One region of the Superficieibacter sp. BNK-5 genome, then DNA from elsewhere that is predicted to be linked to it. Evidence: predicted binding sites of a transcription regulator. Region 1 holds the regulator's gene; each other region holds the start of a gene.
What was found. Region 1 encodes CRP, which controls carbon source genes, mostly activating them, when cyclic AMP is high. Its sites were predicted from a motif close to ATGTGANNNNNNTCACAT; they were not measured.
Positions count from the first base shown of each region.

Region 2: the regulator CRP is predicted to act here: its motif matches at 1,819-1,836, upstream of bhsA (multiple stress resistance protein BhsA).
Region 3: the regulator CRP is predicted to act here: its motif matches at 2,179-2,196, upstream of ldtB (L,D-transpeptidase).

Region 1 is NZ_CP179893.1:1,825,776-1,833,338, forward strand. Features, by position in the region: gene argD (bifunctional acetylornithine/succinyldiaminopimelate transaminase) at 1-488, shown strand, start outside; gene ACMGGS_RS08690 (YccS/YhfK family putative transporter) at 478-2,565, opposite strand; gene crp (cAMP-activated global transcriptional regulator CRP) at 2,610-3,242, opposite strand; gene ACMGGS_RS08700 (OsmC family protein) at 3,550-3,954, shown strand; gene ACMGGS_RS08705 (phosphoribulokinase) at 4,151-5,020, opposite strand; gene ACMGGS_RS08710 (YheU family protein) at 5,047-5,265, opposite strand; gene ACMGGS_RS08715 (hydrolase) at 5,267-6,283, opposite strand; gene ACMGGS_RS08720 (NUDIX hydrolase) at 6,365-7,084, opposite strand; gene prs (ribose-phosphate diphosphokinase) at 7,283-7,563, shown strand, end outside.
Region 2 is NZ_CP179893.1:3,372,244-3,379,806, forward strand. Features, by position in the region: gene ACMGGS_RS16080 (NAD(P)/FAD-dependent oxidoreductase) at 1-110, shown strand, start outside; gene ACMGGS_RS16085 (glycine zipper 2TM domain-containing protein) at 431-970, shown strand; gene ACMGGS_RS16090 (TetR/AcrR family transcriptional regulator) at 1,028-1,663, opposite strand; gene bhsA (multiple stress resistance protein BhsA) at 1,902-2,159, shown strand; gene mfd (transcription-repair coupling factor) at 2,230-5,676, opposite strand; gene lolC (lipoprotein-releasing ABC transporter permease subunit LolC) at 5,939-7,138, shown strand; gene lolD (lipoprotein-releasing ABC transporter ATP-binding protein LolD) at 7,131-7,563, shown strand, end outside.
Region 3 is NZ_CP179893.1:3,070,780-3,078,342, reverse strand. Features, by position in the region: gene ACMGGS_RS14765 (Cof-type HAD-IIB family hydrolase) at 1-236, shown strand, start outside; gene ACMGGS_RS14760 (ABC-F family ATPase) at 411-2,003, opposite strand; gene ldtB (L,D-transpeptidase) at 2,290-3,210, shown strand; gene ACMGGS_RS14750 (GntR family transcriptional regulator) at 3,250-3,966, opposite strand; gene ACMGGS_RS14745 (PTS sugar transporter subunit IIC) at 3,983-5,290, opposite strand; gene ACMGGS_RS14740 (glycoside hydrolase family 1 protein) at 5,378-6,754, opposite strand; gene ACMGGS_RS14735 (aldo/keto reductase) at 7,066-7,563, opposite strand, start outside.

The DNA of each region.
Region 1 (7,563 bases):
GCGTGACGCCGGATATCCTCACCAGCGCTAAAGCACTCGGCGGCGGTTTTCCGATTAGCGCGATGCTGACTACCCACGAGATTGCCAGCGCCTTCCACGCCGGATCGCACGGTTCGACCTACGGCGGCAACCCGCTGGCCTGCGCCGTGGCGGGCGCGGCGTTTGATATTATCAATACGCCGGAGGTGCTGAACGGTATCGCGACAAAACGTCAGCGGTTCGTTGAACATCTTGAGCAGATTAACGAGAAATACGCGCTATTCAGCGATATTCGCGGGATGGGGTTATTGATCGGTGCTGAGCTGAAGCCGCAATTTAAAGGCCGGGCGCGGGATTTGCTGTACGCTGCCGCAGACGAAGGCGTGATGGTACTTAACGCTGGTCCTGACGTCATGCGCTTCGCCCCGTCGCTGGTGGTGGAGGAGGCCGATATTGACGAAGGGATGCAACGTTTTGCGCAGGCGGTGGGACACATCGTTAACGCTTAACGCCGCTGGACGCTCTGTTGAGCCAAATCCCGTGATGCGGGCGCTGACGCCATGCGACTGAAGAGATAGTATGCATGGTGTTCAGATGCCCGAGTATGCGCTCAAGATGGCGCTCCATGGTGCTTAATGGCCCTTGTGGTGCGCCCTCCGGTGCTTCCAGAATATTTACACTCCCCGCGCTTCCCGACCCTTCCGAATCAAGACGCTGCTGGCAGCGCTGAATGGCAATTTCGCAGGATTGCAGATAACGCTCCGCCAGATCCGGCGTCAGCATATTATGCTCGCGTGCCAGGGTGGTCATCGCGTTAATATGCTCGACGATAAACTGGCTGTGGGTAACCCAGAGCTTCATATCAGCCAGGTACTGCGTATTAAAACCCGGTTCCTGCATCGCCTGGTTCAATGAGTTGAATAGAGTGTTATGCGCCTGATTTACCCGCATCCGCTGATACGCGAGGGTGGGGGCCTGCGGATCGTTGCTTAAAATCAGACGCAGCGCTTCCTGATCCGCTTCCAGCGCACCGTGGGCATTCTGCCGTAGCAGGCCGCTTTGCCACTGTGGCCACAGCCAGACCATCCCCCCGAAGGCGATCAGGCAGCCCAGCGCGGTGTCGATCATCCGCGGCAAAATAAACTGTTCGCCGTTAAGGTTGATAAGCTGGAGGGTATATACGGCGGTGACGGTAAAACCAATCATCGCCCAGCCGTAATTTTTCCGCAGGATCAAATAGCTGATAATCGTAATGCCCAGCATCGCGCACAGCGTAAAACCATCCGGCACCTTAAAGTGCAGGGTCGCGCCCGCAATCACCAGCCCGACCAGCGTGCCCAGCGTCCGGTGCAGGATCCGCACCCGCGTCGCACCATAGCCGTTTTGCGTCACGAACATAATGGTCATTAAGATCCAGTAAGGCTTGGGCAGGTGCAGCACGCTTCCTGCCAGGCTGGCGATGCTGAGCATCACGCTGAGGCGGGCCGACGTGCGCAGCGCGGGAGACTTCAGTGATAAATAGTTTTTGAGTGCCGACCACAAGGGCAGACGACGCTGGCGGTCAGCCATCAAATCGCGCGGATAAAGCGGACGCAGCGTTTTCAGCACGCGGGCGATGCGGCTGAAATGCCATGCGCAAAACTGGCCGACGGGATTATCCGGATTCTGCCGGGCGATCTTCTCCAGCGCGCCAATCTGCTTCTCCATGTTGAAGCGCCCGGAATAGTGGTGATAGAGAATATCGTCGGCCATCACGCGCAGGCGAGCGGCCACGGTTTGCGCATTCCAGCGGATCACCGCTTCCGCGTGGCTTTGCTCCACCAGCTTTTGCACCTCTTCCGGCTGGTGGAGGCTGACGGAGATATGCTCCTGCAAATCCAGCGCCATCTGGAACATCCAGCGCAGCCGTTTGTAATTGTGATGTTTCTTTTCCGACAGCATATACAACTGCTGATAGCACTGGGTGATGAGATCCACCGTCTTTTGCTGACGCGCCAGCAGTGGCGGCAGCGCTTTTTCCGGATCGGCGTGCTGGGTCAGCAGGCTGTATTTGGCCTCGCAGTAGTCCGCCAGCTGACGGTAAAGCAGGCTTAGCGATTCGCGCAACGGCTGTTCGCGCCATAGCCAGAACCAGAACCAGTTGAAAAGGCCATACCAGAGCGTGCCTGTGGCATACAAGAGCATCGGCTCCCATACCGGCACTGAACCGGCCAGGCTGAGAGTAAATATAGCGGCAATTAACGAAGCGGGAAGCAGGCGTGCGTGGAGAGGGCTGATTTCTGCCGTAACGCCGAGTATCAGTGCCAACGCGGTCAGGACCAGCGGTAGCGGCGCATCTTGTGCCAGGAGGATCTGTACGGCCAGGCTACTGCCGGCAAACAGCGAACCGCCAATAATAAGACGTTTAAAAAACCGCTTATGCGGCGTATCAAGACCGGCAATATTGCAGCAGGCGGGAACCAGGGAAAATAACAGACCGTACTGGAGCTGGCCGATAATCAGACCTGTAGCCACGGGCAAACACAACACCAGCGTTTGACGTAGTGCGTAGTTCACTTCCGGGTGATAGATAAGCCTGCGCCACATAGAAGTTTATCGGCGCATTGCAGTGAATGCGCCGGGTGTCGAGCTTAGCGAGTGCCGTAAACGACGATAGTTTTACCGTGCGCGGAGATCAGACTCTGATCTTCCAGCATTTTCAGGATGCGGCCTACCGTTTCACGAGAGCAACCGACGATCTGGCCGATCTCCTGGCGGGTGATTTTGATCTGCATACCGTCCGGGTGGGTCATAGCGTCCGGCTGTTTAGCCAGGTTAAGCAGCGTCTGCGCGATACGACCGGTGACGTCGAGGAAGGCAAGGTTGCCCACTTTTTCAGACGTCACTTGCAAGCGACGCGCCATCTGTGCGGAAAGACGCATCAGGATATCCGGATTCACCTGGATCAACTGACGGAATTTTTTATAGGAAATTTCCGCGACTTCACAGGCGGTTTTTGCACGCACCCAGGCGCTACGTTCCTGGCCCTCTTCGAACAGGCCCAGTTCACCGATAAAATCGCCCTGGTTGAGGTAAGAAAGGATCATCTCTTTCCCTTCCTCATCTTTAATCAGCACTGCCACGGAGCCTTTGACGATGTAATACAGCGTCTCCGCCTTTTCACCCTGGTGAATCAGCGTGCTCTTCGATGGGTACTTATGAATGTGGCAATGAGACAAGAACCATTCGAGAGTCGGGTCTGTTTGTGGTTTGCCAAGCACCATGCGCGGTTATCCTCTGTTATAAGCTATCTCCGGCGGCTAAACGACGTTGCCTCCGGGGTTGCAATCGTTTTCTTCCCTCGGGCGGGAAGCTGACTGTCGGTATGCTCCGCAGCCGTTAATCTGATGTCCTTTGCATCTATGTATGCGCAAAGTCAATATATCACTGTAGCATCCCGTCTGTTTTAGCATAGCTTTTGCCGCCTGTCTCCTGGTGTCTCGCTTCAGCATGACGCAGGTCGCCTTCCGTTGCGAGAATTGTTATGTACGCGTAATCTGTGAAGAAAATGGCGACACTGGAGTGGATGTTATGCAAGCGCGAGTGAAATGGGTAGAGGGGTTAACGTTTCTGGGTGAGTCGGCCTCCGGGCACCAGATTTTGATGGATGGTAACTCCGGTGATAAAGCGCCCAGCCCGATGGAGATGGTGCTGATGGCCGCAGGAGGATGCAGCGCGATTGATGTGGTGTCGATCCTGCAAAAAGGGCGTCAGGCGGTGACAAACTGCGAGGTGAAACTGACGTCTGAACGCCGTGAAGAAGCCCCGCGTTTATTTACCCATATCAATTTGCACTTTATCGTTACCGGCAATGACCTGAAAGATGCGGCGGTAGCCCGGGCAGTCGATCTCTCTGCGGAGAAATATTGTTCAGTGGCGTTGATGCTGGGTAAAGCGGTGAATATTACCCATTCGTATGAGGTGGTTGCAGGGTAGGGTTAACGTCCACCTTGTTATTATGTTGCCCGCGTTTGCGGTATAGCGCGGGCAGCCGCATCGTTGTTATGCCGGGTGGCGGCTTCGCCTTACCCGGCCTACGAAAACCATCAATATCAACACTTTAATCGCAATCCACAGGCCCGCGCAAGCGCAGCGCCGCCGGGCAAAGGGCACGCCGCCAGCCACTCTTTCGCTATTCTATTTTTTTGCCTTCCATCAGCCGTTGCACCAGCGGCAGCATAATCAGTTCCATCGCCAGCCCCATTTTCCCGCCGGGCACCACTAATGTATTGATGTGGGAAATAAACGATCCCTGAAGCATCGCCAGCAGCCACGGGAAATCGATCCCTTCCAGATTGCGAAAATGAATGACGACAAAGCTTTCATCCAGTGACGGGATGCCTTTCGCGGCGAACGGGTTGGAGGTATCGACGGTCGGCACCCGCTGAAAGTTAATATGCGTGCGCGAAAACTGCGGCGTAATGAAGTTGATGTAATCTTCCATTGAGCGCACCACCGAGTCCATCACCGCCTCGCGGGAGTGTCCGCGCTCGCTGGTATCGCGAATTAACTTCTGGATCCATTCGAGGTTAACAATCGGTACTACGCCCACCAGCAAATCGACATGGCGTGCAACATCGTGCTGCGGAGTGACCACGCCGCCGTGCAATCCCTCATAAAACAGGACGTCGGTCGGTTCCGGCAGCGGTTGCCACGGGGTAAACGTGCCCGGCACCTGGTTCCACGGCACGGCTTCGTCATAGGTATGCAGATACTTTCGCGCCTGGCCTGTGCCGGAATGACCATATTCAGTAAACGTATGTTCCAGCAGACCAAAGTCGTTGGCCTCGGGGCCGAAGTAGCTGATATGCCGACCCAGATCGCGCGCCTTGCGGATCGCCATGTCCATTTCCGGGCGGGTATAGCGATGAAAGCTATCCCCTTCAACTTCCGCCGCATGCAGGTTGAGCTGGGAAAAAATCTTACGGAAGGCGAGACTGGTGGTGGTGGTTCCCGCACCGCTGGAACCCGTTACCGCAATCACCGGATGTTTGGCAGACATAGCAACTCCCTGAGTAATCAGTAAATTTAGTCGCGAAACTGCTTGCGAGGCATGATGTTGACCGTCTCATGCAGCTCAGACCACACCAGCACGGCGTCACCCGTTTTAAGCTGATGTTTAACGTCGGCGACTTTTTGCTCGAGCGAACGCTCATGTTCACCATAATCAGTGCCTTCACGCAAGACAAAGCTTTCGATCAGGCTGTCGAGCGTTTCAGGGGCGAGATCCTGCCAGGGAATAATCATATTAGGCTCCGAGGTATGTTGTCAGCCAGTCGGGAATGCGTTTTTCCAGCCACATTTCCGGACGCCGCAGCGTGCCACCCACAAATCCGACGTGCCCGCCATGCTCGGTGAGCTGATACTCTACCTGTGGCGGTAAGGTGTCGGGATCGGGGATAACGTGATGATCCATAAACGGATCGTCTTTAGCATGGATGATCAGCGTCGGTTTGGCGATCTGATTGAGCAACGGCATCGCGCTGCACTGACGATAATAGTCGATAGCGTCGGCAAAACCATGAATACGCGCGGTGATTAAATCATCAAACTCGCGCAGGCGGCGTACCTGCTTTAGCTGGGCCAGTTCAATCGGCAGCGTGCCGGGATACGCCTTCAGTTTCCGGGTCGCATTCCCTTTCAGCAGGTTCAGCAGGTAGCGCTGATAGACGCGGGAAAAGCCTTTCTCCATGTGATAGCTGCACGCTTCCAGCACAAAGGGGGCGGAGACAATCGCTGCCGCGTCAAGCGGTGCGTTACTGCCTTCTTTTGCCAGCAGGCACGCCAGCATGTTGCCCCCCAGCGAGTAACCCACCGCTGCGGTAGGGACATTGCCGAACTCGCGCTTCAGCCAGTGCAAAAACCAGGTGCCGTCCTCGGTTTCTCCCGAATGATAGATACGGTTCAGACGATTTGGCTCACCGCTACAGCCACGGAAATGCATCACCACGCCAAGCCAGCCGCGCGCTTTCGCCGCGTGAATCAGGCCGTGCGCATAGGGGCTATGCAGGCTGCCCTCCAGCCCATGAAAAACCACCAGCCGGGGCTTATGCCTGGCCTGCTGCGGATCTTCGCTCCACGCCAGATCGACGAAATCACCGTCCGGCAGATCGAGACGTTGCCACACCGGCGTGAACTGCACCCGGCGACGCAGCAGGCGCGGCAGCATGGTTTGCAGATGCGGATTGCGCGCCCCCGGCATGGGGTGAAAAGAGTGCATATCGTCTTGTCCGACGAGCGGTTGTTCAGATGAAATTTGAGCCATGACAGAGGATAGTTTAAGGAAATTGCGCCGTACTATAACCCGTAATTATTAGTGCGGTTTATGCATTTAACGTGGTAGTCATTATTCAGCCAGCAAATTGCGGGAAAAAAGATGAATATCCACGCCGGGCTTGCGCCGCCATAATCGGGCTTTACGTGCGCCAGTGGCGATGCTCTCGCCGGTCTCCTCCAGCATACCCGACGCCTCAATACGGCGGATCAGGCTTTTGCGCTGGATCGGCTGGCCGAGAATGATCTCCGTCGCTTCCTGGAGCTGCGCGTGGGTAAAATTTTCAGGCAAACAATAGACGGGCAGCAGCGAATACATAGTCTTCTGCCGCAGGCGATGCAGACCCGCCTGCACAATCGCGGCATGATCAAACGCCAGTTCATAGCGGGGAAGCGCCTGCACCGGGATCCATTTCGCATCGCTGACGGTCTCGATATGCGGCGCACAGTCCACCCATGATATCAGCGCAAACCAGCTTACCGTCAGGCTCCAGCCGCGCGGGTCGCGATCCGGGCCGGAAAAGGTATCGAGTTGTTCCAGCCACGATGGCAGCACCCCCGTTTTTTCCGTCAGCTTGCGCAACGCCGTATCACGTGTGGAGGTATCGCGGGCAATATCAATAAACCCCCCCGGTAATCCCCAGCAGCCCTGTTGCGGCTGGCTGGCTCGCTCCACCAGCAGCACACAAAGTTCGCCCTGATGGAGGGTAAAAAGCACGCTGTCGACCGTTACCAGCGGCGAAGGAAAACGGCTGGCGTCGTAATTTTTCAGGTATTCCGCTTCTGTCGTCATTTGTCGTGGCCGTTCACCGTGGCAGGAAAATCCCAGTTTACCAGCCCGGGCCTGCACAAAACATACGCTTTTTTTATTTCTGTTATCAGGCAATTAACGTTATTTTGCTTTTTGTTCAAAAAATAACTTGCATAATATATGTCTTAGGGACATTATTAAATTGTCACAGGGACATTAATTAATTGAGAGGGCAAGAAAATGGAAAAACGGTTGCAGTTATTCATTGATAATCAAGAGATTGCCTTAACAACCGGCATTTTCCCTGACGGTGCGGTATGGCTGAAGGTGACAGGCAAACTGCCAGAACGCGCGCAGTTGATGCGTGTTCGTGCCGCCGCCATGCGTGATATGAATGATTTCATGTTGCTGGCCCAACTGGTTGACGCCGTGCGCCATGTTACCGATGTGCTGGTCAGCCACCTTGAGCTTCCGTGGCTGCCGTGGGCGCGTCAGGACCGTCATATGGTCGCAGGCGACAG
Region 2 (7,563 bases), 1.5 Mb from region 1:
CACTGTACCGTATGCACCAGATCGCGCTGCACGGCTATTTTAAAACCGGTCTGATGATGCTGGTCGGCAGCATTAACCGGGTGATCCGTCCGCGTCTTAAACTGCACTAAGCCATGCAGCCGGGCGGCGCAAGCTCGCCCGGCCAGTGAATCCACCACACGTAAGCCTGGCTGCCCGTAGGCCTGATAAGCGCAGCGCCATCAGGCATTCAACCCACCCGGCTACCTCCGTAGGCCTGATAAGCGCAGCGCCATCAGGCAACTTCTCTCCCTGGCAAAATATAATCCTGCCAAAAGGGCGTATGGCCCTAAGACTCCTCTGAATCATTCTGTTTTACCCACCGATCCCCCGTTTTTAGGCGCTGTTCTGATTGGCGAAATATCCACTTGATTGCAAAATTATGACCAACAGCAACGAAGGAGGATCTCCCGTGAATAAATCAATGTTGGCGGGTATAGGGATTGGCGTAGCCGCTGCGCTGGGTGTGGCAGCCGTAGCCAGTCTGGACGTCTTTGAACGTGGCCCGCAGTATGCGCAGGTAGTCTCAGCAACGCCGATAAAAGAAACGGTTAAAACGCCGCGTAAAGAGTGTCGTAACGTCAATGTCACGCACCGACGCCCGGTGCAGGACGAAAACCGCATTACTGGTTCTGTGCTCGGTGCGGTCGCCGGTGGGGTTGTAGGCCACCAGTTTGGCGGCGGACGTGGTAAAGACATTGCCACCATCGCGGGCGCGTTGGGCGGCGGTTATGCCGGTAACCAGATCCAGGGTTCTATGCAGGAAGCGGATACGTACACTACCACGCAGCAGCGCTGCAAAACGGTGTACGACAAATCGGAAAATATGCTTGGTTATGATGTGACCTATAAAATCGGCGATCAGCAGGGGAAAATCCGCATGAAAGACGATCCGGGAACGCAAATCCCGCTCGATAATAACGGTCAGCTGATCCTGAATAACAAAGCGTAAAAAAGCGTTATCTACTGTTTGCCCCTCATCGCTCAGGCTGAGGGGCTTTTTTGTGGCTTACAGCGTAAGCATCTTTGGCCACAGGCAGAAGGTGGTACGAATAACCTGCTGCAAATCCTCAAGGCTCGCGCCTTCACGCGCGCTAATCGACATGCCCTGCAAAATACAGTTCAGAAACTGCGCCAGCGCCTGAACATCTTTTTGCGCCGGGATCTCCCCACGTTGCTGCCGGGAAACCAGAAACTGACACAGCGTCTGTTCCTGCTGCGCATGACGGGTTTTAAGCGTGCGGGCAATCTCCTTTGACGAGGCGGCAAGCGTCGCAGACGTGTTGATCATAAAGCAGCCCGCCGGGGTTTCTTTGCTGGTAAAGCAGGTAGCGACCGCCGTGAAATAGGCTTCCAGCGCCTGCTCTACGGATTGTTCCTCGTTGAACAACGCTGCCTCATGGCGCGCGGCGAAGCGCGAGATATAGCGATCGAGTACCGCCCGAAACAGCCCCTCTTTATTAATAAACTCCGCATAGAGCGTCGGGGCTTTAGCGCCCGTCGCCTCGACCAGATCGGCGAGCGAGGTTGCTTCATACCCGTGTTCCCAGAAGAGTGTCATGGCCTTATCCAGCGCCGCGTCCCTGTCGAACACTTTTGGTCGGCCACGGCTTTTTTTTGTGCAACTTTGAACGTCAGCTGTCATGGTGCCGTTGTACCTGAGTCAGTTAAGTGAATAACCATTATAAAAATAAATGTATCGCGGTGCTACCTTGAAACCAATAAAAAATTAATAAGCTTATGTTAATGAAAGATAAGGGTTTTCATTTATTAATAACGATCGTTATAAAATAAACTTGACTGTGACATTGATCACACTTATGATTTACCTATCGATCGTTAATTAAATGCGATCCACCGTTCATCTGCATAAGGTCAATATTATGAAAAACATCAAAACTCTCCTCGCCGCCGCTGTACTGAGTTCACTTTCTTTTGCAAGCGTTGCTGCTGTTCAGGTGCAATCCACTCCAGCCGATCAGCAAAAAGCTGGCGTTATCTCTGCGGATGCCGGGACAAATTTAGGCTCGCTGGAAAACCAGCTGGCGCAAAAAGCGGATGCAATGGGCGCGAAATCTTTCCGCATCACCTCCGTAAGTGGTCCGAATACGCTGCATGGCACCGCTGTGATTTACAAATAAGATAACCCTCTGCCTGGTATTTACAGGAAGCCCCACGGTGATTACCGTGGGGCTTTTTTTATTACTACATTCAGGCTATCGCATTTTCCTCAAGCTGGCGCATAAAGTTGCGCACCCAGTCCATACGCACTTTTCGCTCGTTGAGATCCTGGAAAAACTTCAGCCGCGTCGGGCCATCAAGCCGGAAATACTGCGGCTCCTTTTGCAGCAGGCCAATCAGCCAGGCAGGGTTAACGTGATTATTCTCCGCGAATTCGATCTGTCCGCCTTTATCATTGCCCTCCAGCTTGCGGATCCCCAGCCGCTGCGCCTGCTGACGCAGACCCGCAATATCCAGCAGATTACGCGCCGGATCAGGCAGCAGGCCAAAGCGATCAATCAACTCAACTTTAATCTCTTCAAGCGCATTCTCATTTTTGGCGCTGGCAATGCGTTTATAGAAGGAAAGGCGGGTGTTAACGTCCGGAATAAAATCATCCGGCAGCAGCGACGGCATTCGCAGTTCGACCTCCGTTTGCTGACTGGTGAGATCCTCAAGCGACGGCTCGCGACCCGCTTTCAGGGCATCTACCGCGTTTTCCAGCAGATCCATATACAGCGAGAAGCCGATGGTTTCCATCTGACCGCTCTGATCTTCACCCAGCAGTTCACCCGCGCCGCGAATTTCCAGATCGTGCGTTGCCAGCGCAAAGCCCGCGCCTAAATCTTCCAGCGAGGCAATCGCTTCCAGGCGTTTCTGCGCGTCGGTGGTCATCGCTTTCGGATGCGGCGTCAGCAGCCACGCATAGGCCTGATGATGCGAACGACCGACGCGCCCGCGTAGCTGATGTAGCTGCGCCAGTCCGAAATGATCGGCGCGTTCGATGATGATGGTATTGGCGGTCGGAATATCAATCCCGGTCTCAATGATGGTGGTACACACCAGCACGTTAAAACGCTGGTGGTGGAAGTCGTTCATGACCCGTTCCAGCTCGCGCTCGCGCATCTGGCCGTGACCGATGGCAATGCGCGCCTCCGGTACCAGCTCGGCGAGGCGCGCCGCCGCTTTCTGGATATTTTCAACATCGTTATAGAGATAATAGACCTGCCCGCCACGCAATACTTCACGCAGGATCGCCTCACGGACCACCAGATTATCGTACTCGCGCACGAAGGTTTTCACCGCCAGACGGCGTGCGGGTGGAGTGGCGATAATCGACAGATCGCGCATCCCGCTCATCGCCATGTTCAGCGTGCGCGGGATCGGCGTGGCGGTCAGCGTCAGAATGTCCACGTCAGAACGCATCGCTTTAATACGCTCTTTATGCCGCACACCGAAGCGGTGCTCTTCATCGACAATCAGCAGGCCCAGATCGCGCCATTTGACATCCGCCTGCAACAGTTTGTGGGTACCGATCAGAATATCGATTTTCCCTTCGGCCGCCTGTTCGAGAATTTGCGCCTGCTCTTTGGCGCTGCGAAAGCGCGATAGCATCTCGATGCGCACCGGCCAACTGGCGAAACGGTCGCGGAAATTGTCAAAATGCTGCTGGGCGAGCAGGGTAGTGGGAACCAGTACCGCGACCTGCTTATTATTTTCGATCGCGAGAAAGGCGGCGCGCATGGCGACTTCAGTTTTACCAAAACCCACATCGCCACAGACCAGACGATCCATCGCCAGCGGCTGACACATATCACTCAGCACGGCGTTGATCGCCAGCGCCTGATCGGGCGTGGTCTCAAAGGGAAAGCTATCGCAAAATAGCTGGTACTGTTCACGGTTATGCTTAAAAGCAAAGCCTTTTTTCGCCGCCCGCTGGGCATAAATGTCCAGCAGTTCTGCCGCCACGTCGCGCACCCGCTCGGCGGCTTTCTGCCGGGCGCGGGTCCAGACATCGCTGCCCAGTTTGTGCAGCGGCGCATTCTCTTCTGCACCGCCCGCATAGCGGCTGATCAAATGCAGGGAGGAAACCGGAACGTACAGCTTGGCGTCGTTGGCGTAGGTCAGCATCAGGTATTCCGCGGTGATGCCGCCCGCCTCAAGGGTAGTCATGCCCGCGTAGCGGCCCACGCCGTGTTCCAGATGCACTACCGGTTGCCCGATATGCAACTCAGCGAGGTTGCGGATCAGCGTATCCGGGTTGATGGTGCGGCGACTATCCTGGCGACGACGCGCTACGCGCTCGCCCAGCAGATCGCTTTCGCAGATCAGGGCACGGTTGCGCAGGGTGTCGATAAACCCGTGTTCGGCCGCACCGATCATCACATAGCGCCCTTTGTCCGTCGCTTCATCCAGCCGCAGGATGCGTTTTGGCGACAACTTGATACGCGCTACCAGCTCGCCGAGGGCTTCACGGCGTCCTTCACTTTCAACCGAGAAAATCACCGGACCGTCGAAAGACTCCAGAAATTTACGCAGGTTGTCGAGCGGGGACTTTTGCTGCGCCTGTACCGACAGGTCGGGCAATGTGCGATAGCCCAGATTAGTAAACGCGGCTTTATCTGCCAGACTCTCGGTTTTTAACTGTATGCGCGGCCAGCGTTTTAATTCGCCGAGCAGCTCATCGGTGCGCATCCATAGCTGTTCTGGCGGCAGCAGGGGACGCATCGGATCCACGCCCCGATTCTCATAGCGGGCATGGGCATCGGCCTGAAAACGGGTGGCACTACTTTCGACGTCGCCGGTATTGATAATCAGCGTATTGGCCGGGAAATAGCTGAACAGCGGCGACAGCGGTTCGCTAAAAAATAAAGGCTGCCAGTATTCTATCCCGGCAGGCAATGTACCTTTACTCACCTGCTGGTAAATATGCTCGGCGTCGCGTTTAACATCGAACTTGTCGCGCCACTGACTGCGAAAAAGTTCGATCGCCGCTTTATCCGTAGGAAATTCGTGCGCGGGCAGCAGGTTGATGGCGTCGACTTCTTCCAGCGTGCGCTGGGTATCGGGATCAAAAAGGCGCAGGCTGTCGATTTCGTCATCAAAAAAATCCAGACGATAGGGCTGCACGCTACCCATCGGGTAGAGATCCAGCAGCGCGCCACGGGTGGCATATTCACCGTGCTCCATGACCTGATCCACATGACGATAGCCTGCGGATTCGAGCTGCGCACGCAGCGCATCGCGCGACAGGCGCTGTCCTTTTTTCATCACCAGCGCATGACCGTGCAGATAGCTGTGTGGACAGACGCGCTGCATCAGCGTATTCACCGGCAGGATCAATACGCCGCGCTGCATGGTGGGAAGCTGATAGAGCACCGACAGCCGCGAGGAGATGATCTCCTGGTGCGGAGAAAAACTATCGTAAGGCAGCGTTTCCCAGTCGGCGAGGTTGATAACCAGGTTATCCGTAAACTGGGTGATTTCGTCGTGCAGGCGCAGGGCGTTTTGCATGTCGGGCGCAACCAGCACTACCGGGCCTGGATGGCGCTCGACGATCCCGGCGATCTCTGTCGCGCAGGCCGCGCCGGTTAACTCTCCCAATTGGCGTTGATCGCCTGCTTTGACAGGCAAGGAATAACGGTGTTGTTCAGGCATAGGTCGTGTCGGGGTCTCTGATAGGTTTGCCCAGAAGATATGGGGACAACGTGCTGATTCTCAATGCAGATTATTATCCGCGTTCATTTTACATAAGCAAATGGTAGATCAATCTGCGCCCGCGCGCGTGAATCAATAATAGCAAATTGATTTAGCTGAACTTTTTGACAGTCCAATGACGAACTCTTACGGTTTCCCTCATTTACGCTGTGCGCTTTCGCTTATATACTTCCTCTTCTGCCACAGCAACCAGACGGATTACATGTACCAACCTGTCGCACTATTTATCGGCCTGCGCTACATGCGTGGGCGCGCAGCGGACCGCTTCGGTCGCTTTGTCTCATGGCTTTCCACTATCGGCATTACGCTTGGCGTGATGGCACTGGTGACGGTGCTTTCCGTTATGAACGGCTTTGAGCGCGAGCTGCAAAACAATATTCTGGGGCTGATGCCGCAGGCCATTCTTTCTTCCGCGCAAGGGTCGCTGGACCCGCAAAAAATTCCTGAAAAGGCGGTGACGCTTCAGGGCGTAAACCGCGTTGCGCCCATCACCACGGGTGACGTGGTATTGCAGAGCGCGCGCAGCGTGGCGGTGGGCGTGATGCTGGGCGTCGATCCGGCGCAAAAAGATCCGCTCTCACCGTATTTAGTTAATGTGAAGCAGACCGATTTGCAGCCGGGACGCTACAACGTCATTCTTGGCGAGCAACTGGCCGGGCAATTGGGGCTTAACCGTGGCGATTCATTACGCATCATGGTGCCATCGGCCAGCCAGTTTACGCCAATGGGGCGCATTCCCAGCCAGCGCCTGTTTACGGTGATTGGCACCTTTGCCGCCAACAGCGAAGTCGACGGCTATCAGATGCTGGTCAATATTCAGGACGCGTCGCGCCTGATGCGTTACCCGACCGGGAATATCACCGGCTGGCGTTTATGGCTTAATGAGCCTTTACAGGTGGATACCCTCAGTCAACAGACGCTGCCGCCGGACACCAAATGGCAGGACTGGCGCGAGCGTAAAGGCGAACTGTTCCAGGCCGTGCGGATGGAAAAAAACATGATGGGCCTGCTGCTCAGTCTGATTGTCGCCGTCGCCGCCTTCAATATCATCACCTCGCTGGGGCTGATGGTGATGGAGAAGCAGGGCGAAGTTGCCATTCTGCAAACCCAGGGCCTGACGCCACGGCAGATCATGGCGGTGTTTATGGTGCAGGGGGCCAGCGCCGGCATTATCGGTGCGCTGCTCGGTGCTGCGCTGGGGGCGCTGCTCGCCAGCCAGCTCAACAATTTAATGCCGATTATCGGCGCATTTCTTGACGGCGCGGCGCTGCCGGTGGCGATTGAACCGTTACAGGTGATCGCGATTGCACTGGTGGCGATGGCGATTGCGCTGCTGTCCACGCTTTATCCTTCATGGCGCGCTGCCGCCACTCAACCCGCTGAGGCTTTACGTTATGAATAAGATCCTGTTGCAATGCGACAACCTGTGCAAACGCTATCAGGAAGGCAGTGTGCAAACCGACGTGTTGCACGATGTCAGCTTCAGCGTGGGCGAAGGCGAAATGATGGCGATTGTCGGCAGCTCCGGCTCCGGGAAAAGTACGCTGCTGCACCTGCTCGGCGGGCTGGATACGCCGACCTCCGGCGATGTGATTTTCAGCGGCCAGCCGATGAGCAAACTGTCATCTGCGGCAAAAGCGGAACTGCGTAATCAGAACCTTGGTTTTATCTATCAGTTTCATCACCTTCTGCCTGATTTTACCGCGCTGGAGAACGTCGCGATGCCGCTGCTGATTGGCAAAAAACGTCCGGCGGAGATCAACCAGCGGGCGCGGGAGATGCTGAAAGCAGTGGGGCTTGATCATCGCGCCAGCCACCGTCCCTCCG
Region 3 (7,563 bases), 1.2 Mb from region 1:
ACGGCATTAGCCGTTTATTGAAACGCTGGGAGATTTCCCCGCAAGAGTGCGTCGCCATCGGCGATAGCGGCAACGATGCAGAAATGCTGAAACTGGCGAAATATTCTTTCGCGATGGGTAACGCTGCCGACAATATTAAAGCGATCTCCCGCTATGCGACTGATGATAATAACCATCATGGCGCACTGAATGTTATTCAGGCCGTGCTGGATAAGGCACCGCCGTTTAACGACTGACGTTTTAGGCCGGGTGGCGGCCTCGCCTTACCCGGCCTAAAAAAGCATCACTATCAACCGCTTAGCTGGTATCCACAGGCCTGTGCAAGCGAAGCGCCGCCAGGCATCACTCCACGGTATAACGTTTGTCACTCTTTTACGGGCCTTCAGATACCTGAAAGCCCGTGACAACATTTACTCGATACCCTGACTGCGCAGGTAATCTTCGTAGTTGCCGCTGAAGTCCACCACGCGCTGCGGAGTGATTTCCAGTACGCGGGTCGCCAGCGAGCTGACGAATTCACGGTCGTGAGAAACGAAAATCAGGGTGCCCTCGTACATTTCCAGCGCCATGTTCAGCGATTCGATCGATTCCATGTCCAGGTGGTTGGTTGGCTCATCCATCACCAGGATATTCGGCTTCTGCATCATCAGTTTGCCGAACAGCATACGTCCCTTTTCGCCACCAGAAAGCACTTTGGCAGGCTTTTTGATGTCGTCCTGGCTGAACAGCAGACGGCCGAGGAAGCTACGTACTACCTGCTCATCATCGCCTTCCTGTTTCCACTGGCTCATCCACTCGAACACGGTCAGATCGTTGGCGAAGTCGTCAGCATGATCCTGGGCATAATAGCCAATACGGGCATTCTCAGACCATTTTACCGTGCCGCTGTTGGCTTCAAGCTCACCCACCAGCGTTTTCAGCAGCGTAGATTTACCGACGCCATTGGTGCCGAGGACTGCGAGTTTTTCCCCCACTTCCAGCAGCAGGTTAACGTCTTTAAACAGCGGACCGTTATCGAAACCTTTGGTCAACTTCTCCACCTCAAGCGCGTTACGGAACAGCTTTTTATCCTGCTCGAAGCGAATGAACGGATTCTGACGGCTGGAGGCTTTCACCTCATCAAGTTTAATTTTATCAATCTGACGGGCACGCGAGGTGGCCTGACGAGACTTGGAGGCGTTGGCGCTAAAGCGGCTAACGAAGGATTGCAGGTCGGCTATCTGCGCTTTTTTCTTGGCGTTATCCGCCAGCAGACGCTCGCGCGCCTGGGTTGCGGCGGTCATGTATTCGTCGTAGTTGCCCGGATATACGCGTAGTTCACCGTAATCCAGATCCGCCATATGGGTGCAGACCATGTTAAGGAAGTGACGGTCGTGCGAAATGATAATCATGGTGCTGTTACGTTCGTTAAGCACCTGCTCCAGCCAGCGAATCGTATCGATGTCCAGGTTGTTGGTCGGTTCATCAAGCAGCAGGATATCCGGGTTGGAGAACAGCGCCTGGGCCAACAGCACACGCAGCTTCCAGCCGGGGGCGATTTCGCTCATTGGGCCGTAGTGCTGCTCTACCGGGATGCCAACACCGAGCAGCAGTTCACCGGCACGTGACTCGGCAGAATAACCGTCCATCTCGCCATACAGCACTTCAAGATCGGCTACTTTATAGCCGTCTTCTTCGCTCATTTCAGCGAGGCCGTAGATACGATCGCGCTCCTGCTTCACTTCCCACAGCTCGCCGTGGCCCATGATCACCGTATCGAGTACGGAGAACGCTTCAAAGGCGAACTGATCCTGACGCAGCTTACCGATGCGCTCGTTCGGATCGAGAGAAACGTTGCCCAACGTCGGTTCTAAATCGCCGCCGAGGATCTTCATAAAGGTGGATTTACCGCTACCGTTCGCGCCAATCAGGCCGTAACGGTTGCCGCCGCCGAATTTGACGGAAATATTTTCAAAAAGCGGCTTACTGCCGAACTGCATGGTGACGTTGCTGGAAACTAACACGGGTATTTCCTGAAAAAAGTGTGACAAACCGCTAATTATGCCACTTTAGCGCAGCTTTTTCACCAGGTGAAATACGCTCACCTTCAGCGTTACGTTAAAATCCGGGTTTATGCCAACATTCTGAATTAAAATCAGTCCCCTGCAATTACGTCTAAAATGTAGTCAGCGGAAAAAAGTGTGATTTTGCACACATCTATTTCCCCCTAAACCGGAATGCACCTATAATGCGCTCCAAATGATAGTGGACTTTACATCAACAGCCTGTGGCACTGGTATCTTGCATAACATGAATATGAAACTAACGACCCTCTTTGCGGCGGCGCTGGCTGTCGTGGGCTTTTGCAAAACGGCTTCAGCCGTTACGTATCCTCTGCCAACCGATGGCAGCCGTCTGATCGGTGAAAACCAGGTGATTCAGATCCCAGATGATAACAAGCAGCCGCTGGAGTACTTCGCGGCCGAGTATCAAATGGGCCTGTCCAATATGCTGGAAGCTAACCCGGGCGTGGACACCTATCTGCCGAAGGGCGGCACCGTGCTGAATATTCCGCAACAGCTGATCCTGCCGGACACCGTGCATGAAGGGATTGTTATCAACAGCGCCGAGATGCGTCTGTATTACTACCCGAAAGGCACCAATACTGTGATCGTGCTGCCTATCGGTATCGGTCAGTTAGGTAAAGATACGCCGATTGCCTGGACCACCAAGGTTGAGCGCAAAAAAGCGGGTCCGACCTGGACGCCAACCGCAAAAATGCATGCTGAATATGCCGCAGCAGGTCAGCCGCTTCCGGCAGTCGTTCCGGCGGGTCCGGATAACCCGATGGGTCTGTATGCCCTGTACATTGGCCGCCTGTATGCGATTCACGGCACCAACGCTAACTTCGGCGTCGGTCTGCGAGTGAGTCACGGCTGTGTGCGTTTACGTAACGACGACATCAAATTCCTGTTCCAGAACGTACCGGTAGGTACGCGCGTACAGTTTATTGATGAGCCGGTAAAATCCACCACTGAGCCAGACGGTAGCCGTTATGTTGAAGTTCATAACCCGCTTTCTACGACTGAAGCGCAGTTTAGTGGTGACGAAGAAGTCCCGGTCACGCTGACCAAAGCGGTGAAAAAAGTCACCGACCAGGCGGATGTCGATCAGACCGTACTGGATCAGGCGATCCAGAACCGTTCCGGGATGCCGGTTCGTCTGAACTAAGACTGGAATGCCCGGCCGCATCGCGCGCCGGGCAAATGTTTAACCGTTATTCACAATCACAATCCCGCTGTGATCGTAGCGATAGTGGCAGTGAGCATACTCCAGCGGCGTTCCATCCTCCAGATAAATCACCTGCTCTACCTCCATGACCGGATCCGTCTCCTGACAGTTCAGATACTGCATATCAAGCGCATTCGGCTTTAACGCCCGCACCACCCGATACGATCCCATGATTTTCAGCCCCAGCGTATGCTGAATGTAGCGAAAAACCGAACTTTCCAGATGGGATTTATTCAGTCCTGGCACCAGGCTCACGGGCATAATGGTGGCATCCAGCGACATCGGTTCGCCATTAAGCAGGCGCAGGCGAATAAAGTCATACACTGGCGCGTCAGCGCCAATCAGCAGCGACGTTTGCTCTGTTTCGTCAGGAAAACGCAGTTCGAAGCGAACGACTTCGCTGCTGACCGTGCCTTTATCCTTCCACGTTTGCGTCGCGCCAAAATAGTCGCTTCCGGCCAGCTCCCACTGCGACAACTGGTGAAAATTTTTGCGAATAAACGTGCCCTGCCCCTGACGGGTATAGACCAGCCCTTCGATAATCAACTGGCGCATCGCCTGCTGGATGGTCATCCGGCTGGTACTGAACTCGGCCGCCAGCGCAAACTGATCGGGCAACGGCTCGCTCGCGGGATACTGCTTACTCAGAATACGCTGCCTGATTTCCCGCGCGATCAACACATACTTCGCAGCCATTACCCTTCCTTTTTATTTACGCTATTTCGCTATTTTTTTGTGCCACTCTCTCGGCGATTTTGAGGAACGGCAGGTAGAAGAATACACCAAAGATAATGATGATCAATTGCACCACCACGGCGCGCCAGTCGCCCGCGGTGGCAAGCCAGGCGCTGAGCACCGGCGGCGTGGTCCATGGGATCATTACCACGCAGCGTGATATCAACCCCAGCGACGTACACACCCAGGCAAAAAAGATGCCGATAGCAGGCAGGAGGACAAAGGGGATCATCAGCGGAATGTTAAACACAATCGGCAAGCCGAAAATGACCGGCTCGTTGATATTAAACAGGCCCGGTGAGATCGCCAGACGGGCGACCTGCTTCGCCGCTTTCTGCCGCGAGAAGATAAAAATGGCAATCAGTAACGAGAAGGTACTGCCGGTGCCGCCAATCATGCCGAAGGTCGGGACGAAAATATTGTTAATGATATGCGGAATGGGCTGTCCGTTAGCGAACGCCAGCATATTTTCATTGGTATTGATCAGCAGGAACGGCTCAAGGATCACGCTGTTGACCACCGCCTGATGAATACCCAGCGTAAATAAGAAGTTACCGAAGCTATAGATAAAAAGCGTCCCCGGCAGGCTGGTATTAATCATGCGCAGCGGTTGCTGGATCAGGGTAGTGATCAGATGAATCAGATCGGTATGCAAAAGGTTTGCCAGCAGTGCGGCAAATAAAGCAAACAGCGACAGCGTAAGAATGGTGGGGATTAATGAGGAAAACGACTGGCTGACTGCCGGAGGGACGTTCTCACCCAACGAAATTTTTAGCCGCTCAAGCCGCGAAATACGAATGAAAATCTCGGTCGACAGCAGGCCAATAATCACCCCGGCAAAAATCCCGGTGGTGCCGATATTGGCGAAGGTTAATACCTGGGTAATACTGACCGTGGTCTTCGCGCCCAGCGGCACCAGATCCACCTGCATGGGCATCATGATGATAAAACTGCATATCGCAATAATGACCGCCGAAACCGGGTTGTCGATATTTTTATTTCGCGCCAGCGACCAGGCGATCATCGGGGCAATCAGCAGGGCGGCAATATTCAACGTCCCGTTGATAATCGCGTCCCCCCACAGTTTGAACTTCGTTAGGGTCTCCCCTTCCATCACCCAGGGAAACACCACGTTGTTCACCAGTACCGCCAGTCCGGCCAGAATAAAAATTGGCATGATGGCGGCGAAAGCATCACGTAGCGAGCGCAAATGCACCTGCCCGGCAATACGTGCGGAAATATCGACAAAGCGATCGGTAAAAGACTGCATATTTGTACCAGACATAGCAGAACCCTTTCTTTTATCCCCTGGACAATACAGGTTGCAGGCGCCTGCAACCTGTCATCAGTACAAACCCGGTTTGGCGGTGAACTACATTTTTTCGCCGTTACTGTGAATCACCTGTTGTAACCAGGCGTAGCTTTTCTTCGGCACCCTTTTCAGATCTTTTAAATCATGGTTTTCACGGTTGACGTACACCACGCCGTAACGCTTACGCATATCGCCCTGAGAACTGAGAATGTCGATCAGCCCCCAGCCGAGATAGCCAATTACCTGTGCCCCATCCTCAAAAATGGCCGCTTTCATAGCGTTAATGTGCTCACGGTGATAGTCGATGCGATAGTCATCTTCAATCATGTTGACACCGTCCCAGGACTCAATCACCCCGATACCGTTTTCAATCGGGAAAACCGGCAGACGCCAGTCGTTGTAATAGCGAGTGATGATGGTGCGAAAACCCAGCGGATCGATTTGCCAGTTCCACTCCGTTGCTTTCAGCCACGGGTTAGGCTTATCACCATGCAGCAAGTAATCATTCACCGGCGTGTTTTCCGGAATGGCATCGCTGTCCAGGGTTCGACTGGCGTAGTAACTGAAGGCCATAAAATCGTTTTTCACCGTCGGCAGCAGGGCAAGATCGTCTTCACGATAGATGTCTTCGAACCCTTCCCGTTTTACCACCGCCAGCACTTCCGGGCTGTACCCTTCCCCCGCGTATACCCGCAGCAGGTTTTGATTCAGGAATTCATCGAACTGTTGAGCGCAAAAGATATCACGCGGTTTGCAGGTGGCCGGATAAACCAGCTGATGCGCCAGCATGCCGCCCATCAGCTTGCCCGGTTGGGTGTCGTGCAGGTATTGCGTCAAATGGACGTGGGCCATCATGGTGTGATGCTGGATCAGATACAGGTCGCGCAGCGTTTTATCACCGCGCAGATAGCCCGAGACTTTAAACGCTTCCGGCATATGGAAAATATTCTGCTCGTTGAAGGTGAGCCAGTATTTCACCCGGTCACCGAAGCGATCGATCATCTGCTGGCCATAACGAATAAACGCGTCCATCACGCGGCGGTCGGTAAAGCCGTTGTACTGCTCGGCCAGTGCCAGCGGCATATCAAAATGGTAAAGGCATACCATCGGCTCAATACCACGAGCGATGAGATCGTTGATAAAGCGGTCGTAGAACGCGATGCCCTCTTCATTAAATTCACCGTCACCCTGCGGGCATACCCGGCTCCATGAGATCTGGAAACGGTAGCAGTTCATGCCCAGGTTTTGCATGTGGTCGAAATCTTCCCGATAGCGGTGATAAGAGTCCGTCGCCACTTTCCAGTCAGAGGCGAATTCGCTGGCCTCGCGAATATCGTAAACCGACTTCCCTTTTCCGCCTTCGTTCCAGGCACCTTCAGTCTGCATGCTGGAGACCGAATTTCCCCATAAAAAACCGTCAGCTAATTTTTTTGTCATCTCCTGGCTCCTCGTGCGTATATGTAAAGTCATTTAAGCTATATGACTAGTCATATACCCATAAAGCCCAGGCAGGCAAAAAGTAATGGACGAAAATGTGAGCGGATTCGAAAAGATCGTGGCGATCGGCAAAAGAAAAGCCCGGCGAAAGCCGGGCGGTGATGGTGGGAGGAGTAGCGCCTGCCCCGGCGGTAATTTGCCGGATGGCGCTGCGCTTATCCGGCCTACGTTTCCTTTGAAATCAAGGTATTGCCAAAGATGTAGGCCCGTGCAAGCGAAGTGCCGCCGGGCACGGGCCACAACGTAACGCGTTACCCTTTCAGCTGATTACGGCGATATTCGCCCTGCCGCTCCAGCATCCAGCCGGGATATTCCCGCGGCAGCGCACTGACCGCGTCGAGCTGCTTAAGCTCCTCTTCGCTGAGGCGGATCGCCGTGGCGGCAATGTTATCGGTCAGCTGTTCAGGGCGCTTCGCCCCGATAATCACGCTGCTGACTACCGGCTGATGTAACAGCCACGCCAGCGCGATCTGCGCCACCGATACACCTTTGCTGTCGGCGATATTACGCATTACATCCACGCAATCAAACGCGCGATCGCGCTCCACCGGCGGGAAGTCAAATTCCTGGCGGCGGCTACCGGCTTCACTTTCGCCGTCGCGGCTGTATTTACCACTCAGCAGGCCACCTGCCAGCGGACTCCAGACCATCAGCCCGACGCCTTCGCTCTGCATCATCGGCACCAGCTCACGCTCCAGATCGCGTCCGGCGATGGTGTAATACGCCTGGAGCGACGCGAAACGCGCCAG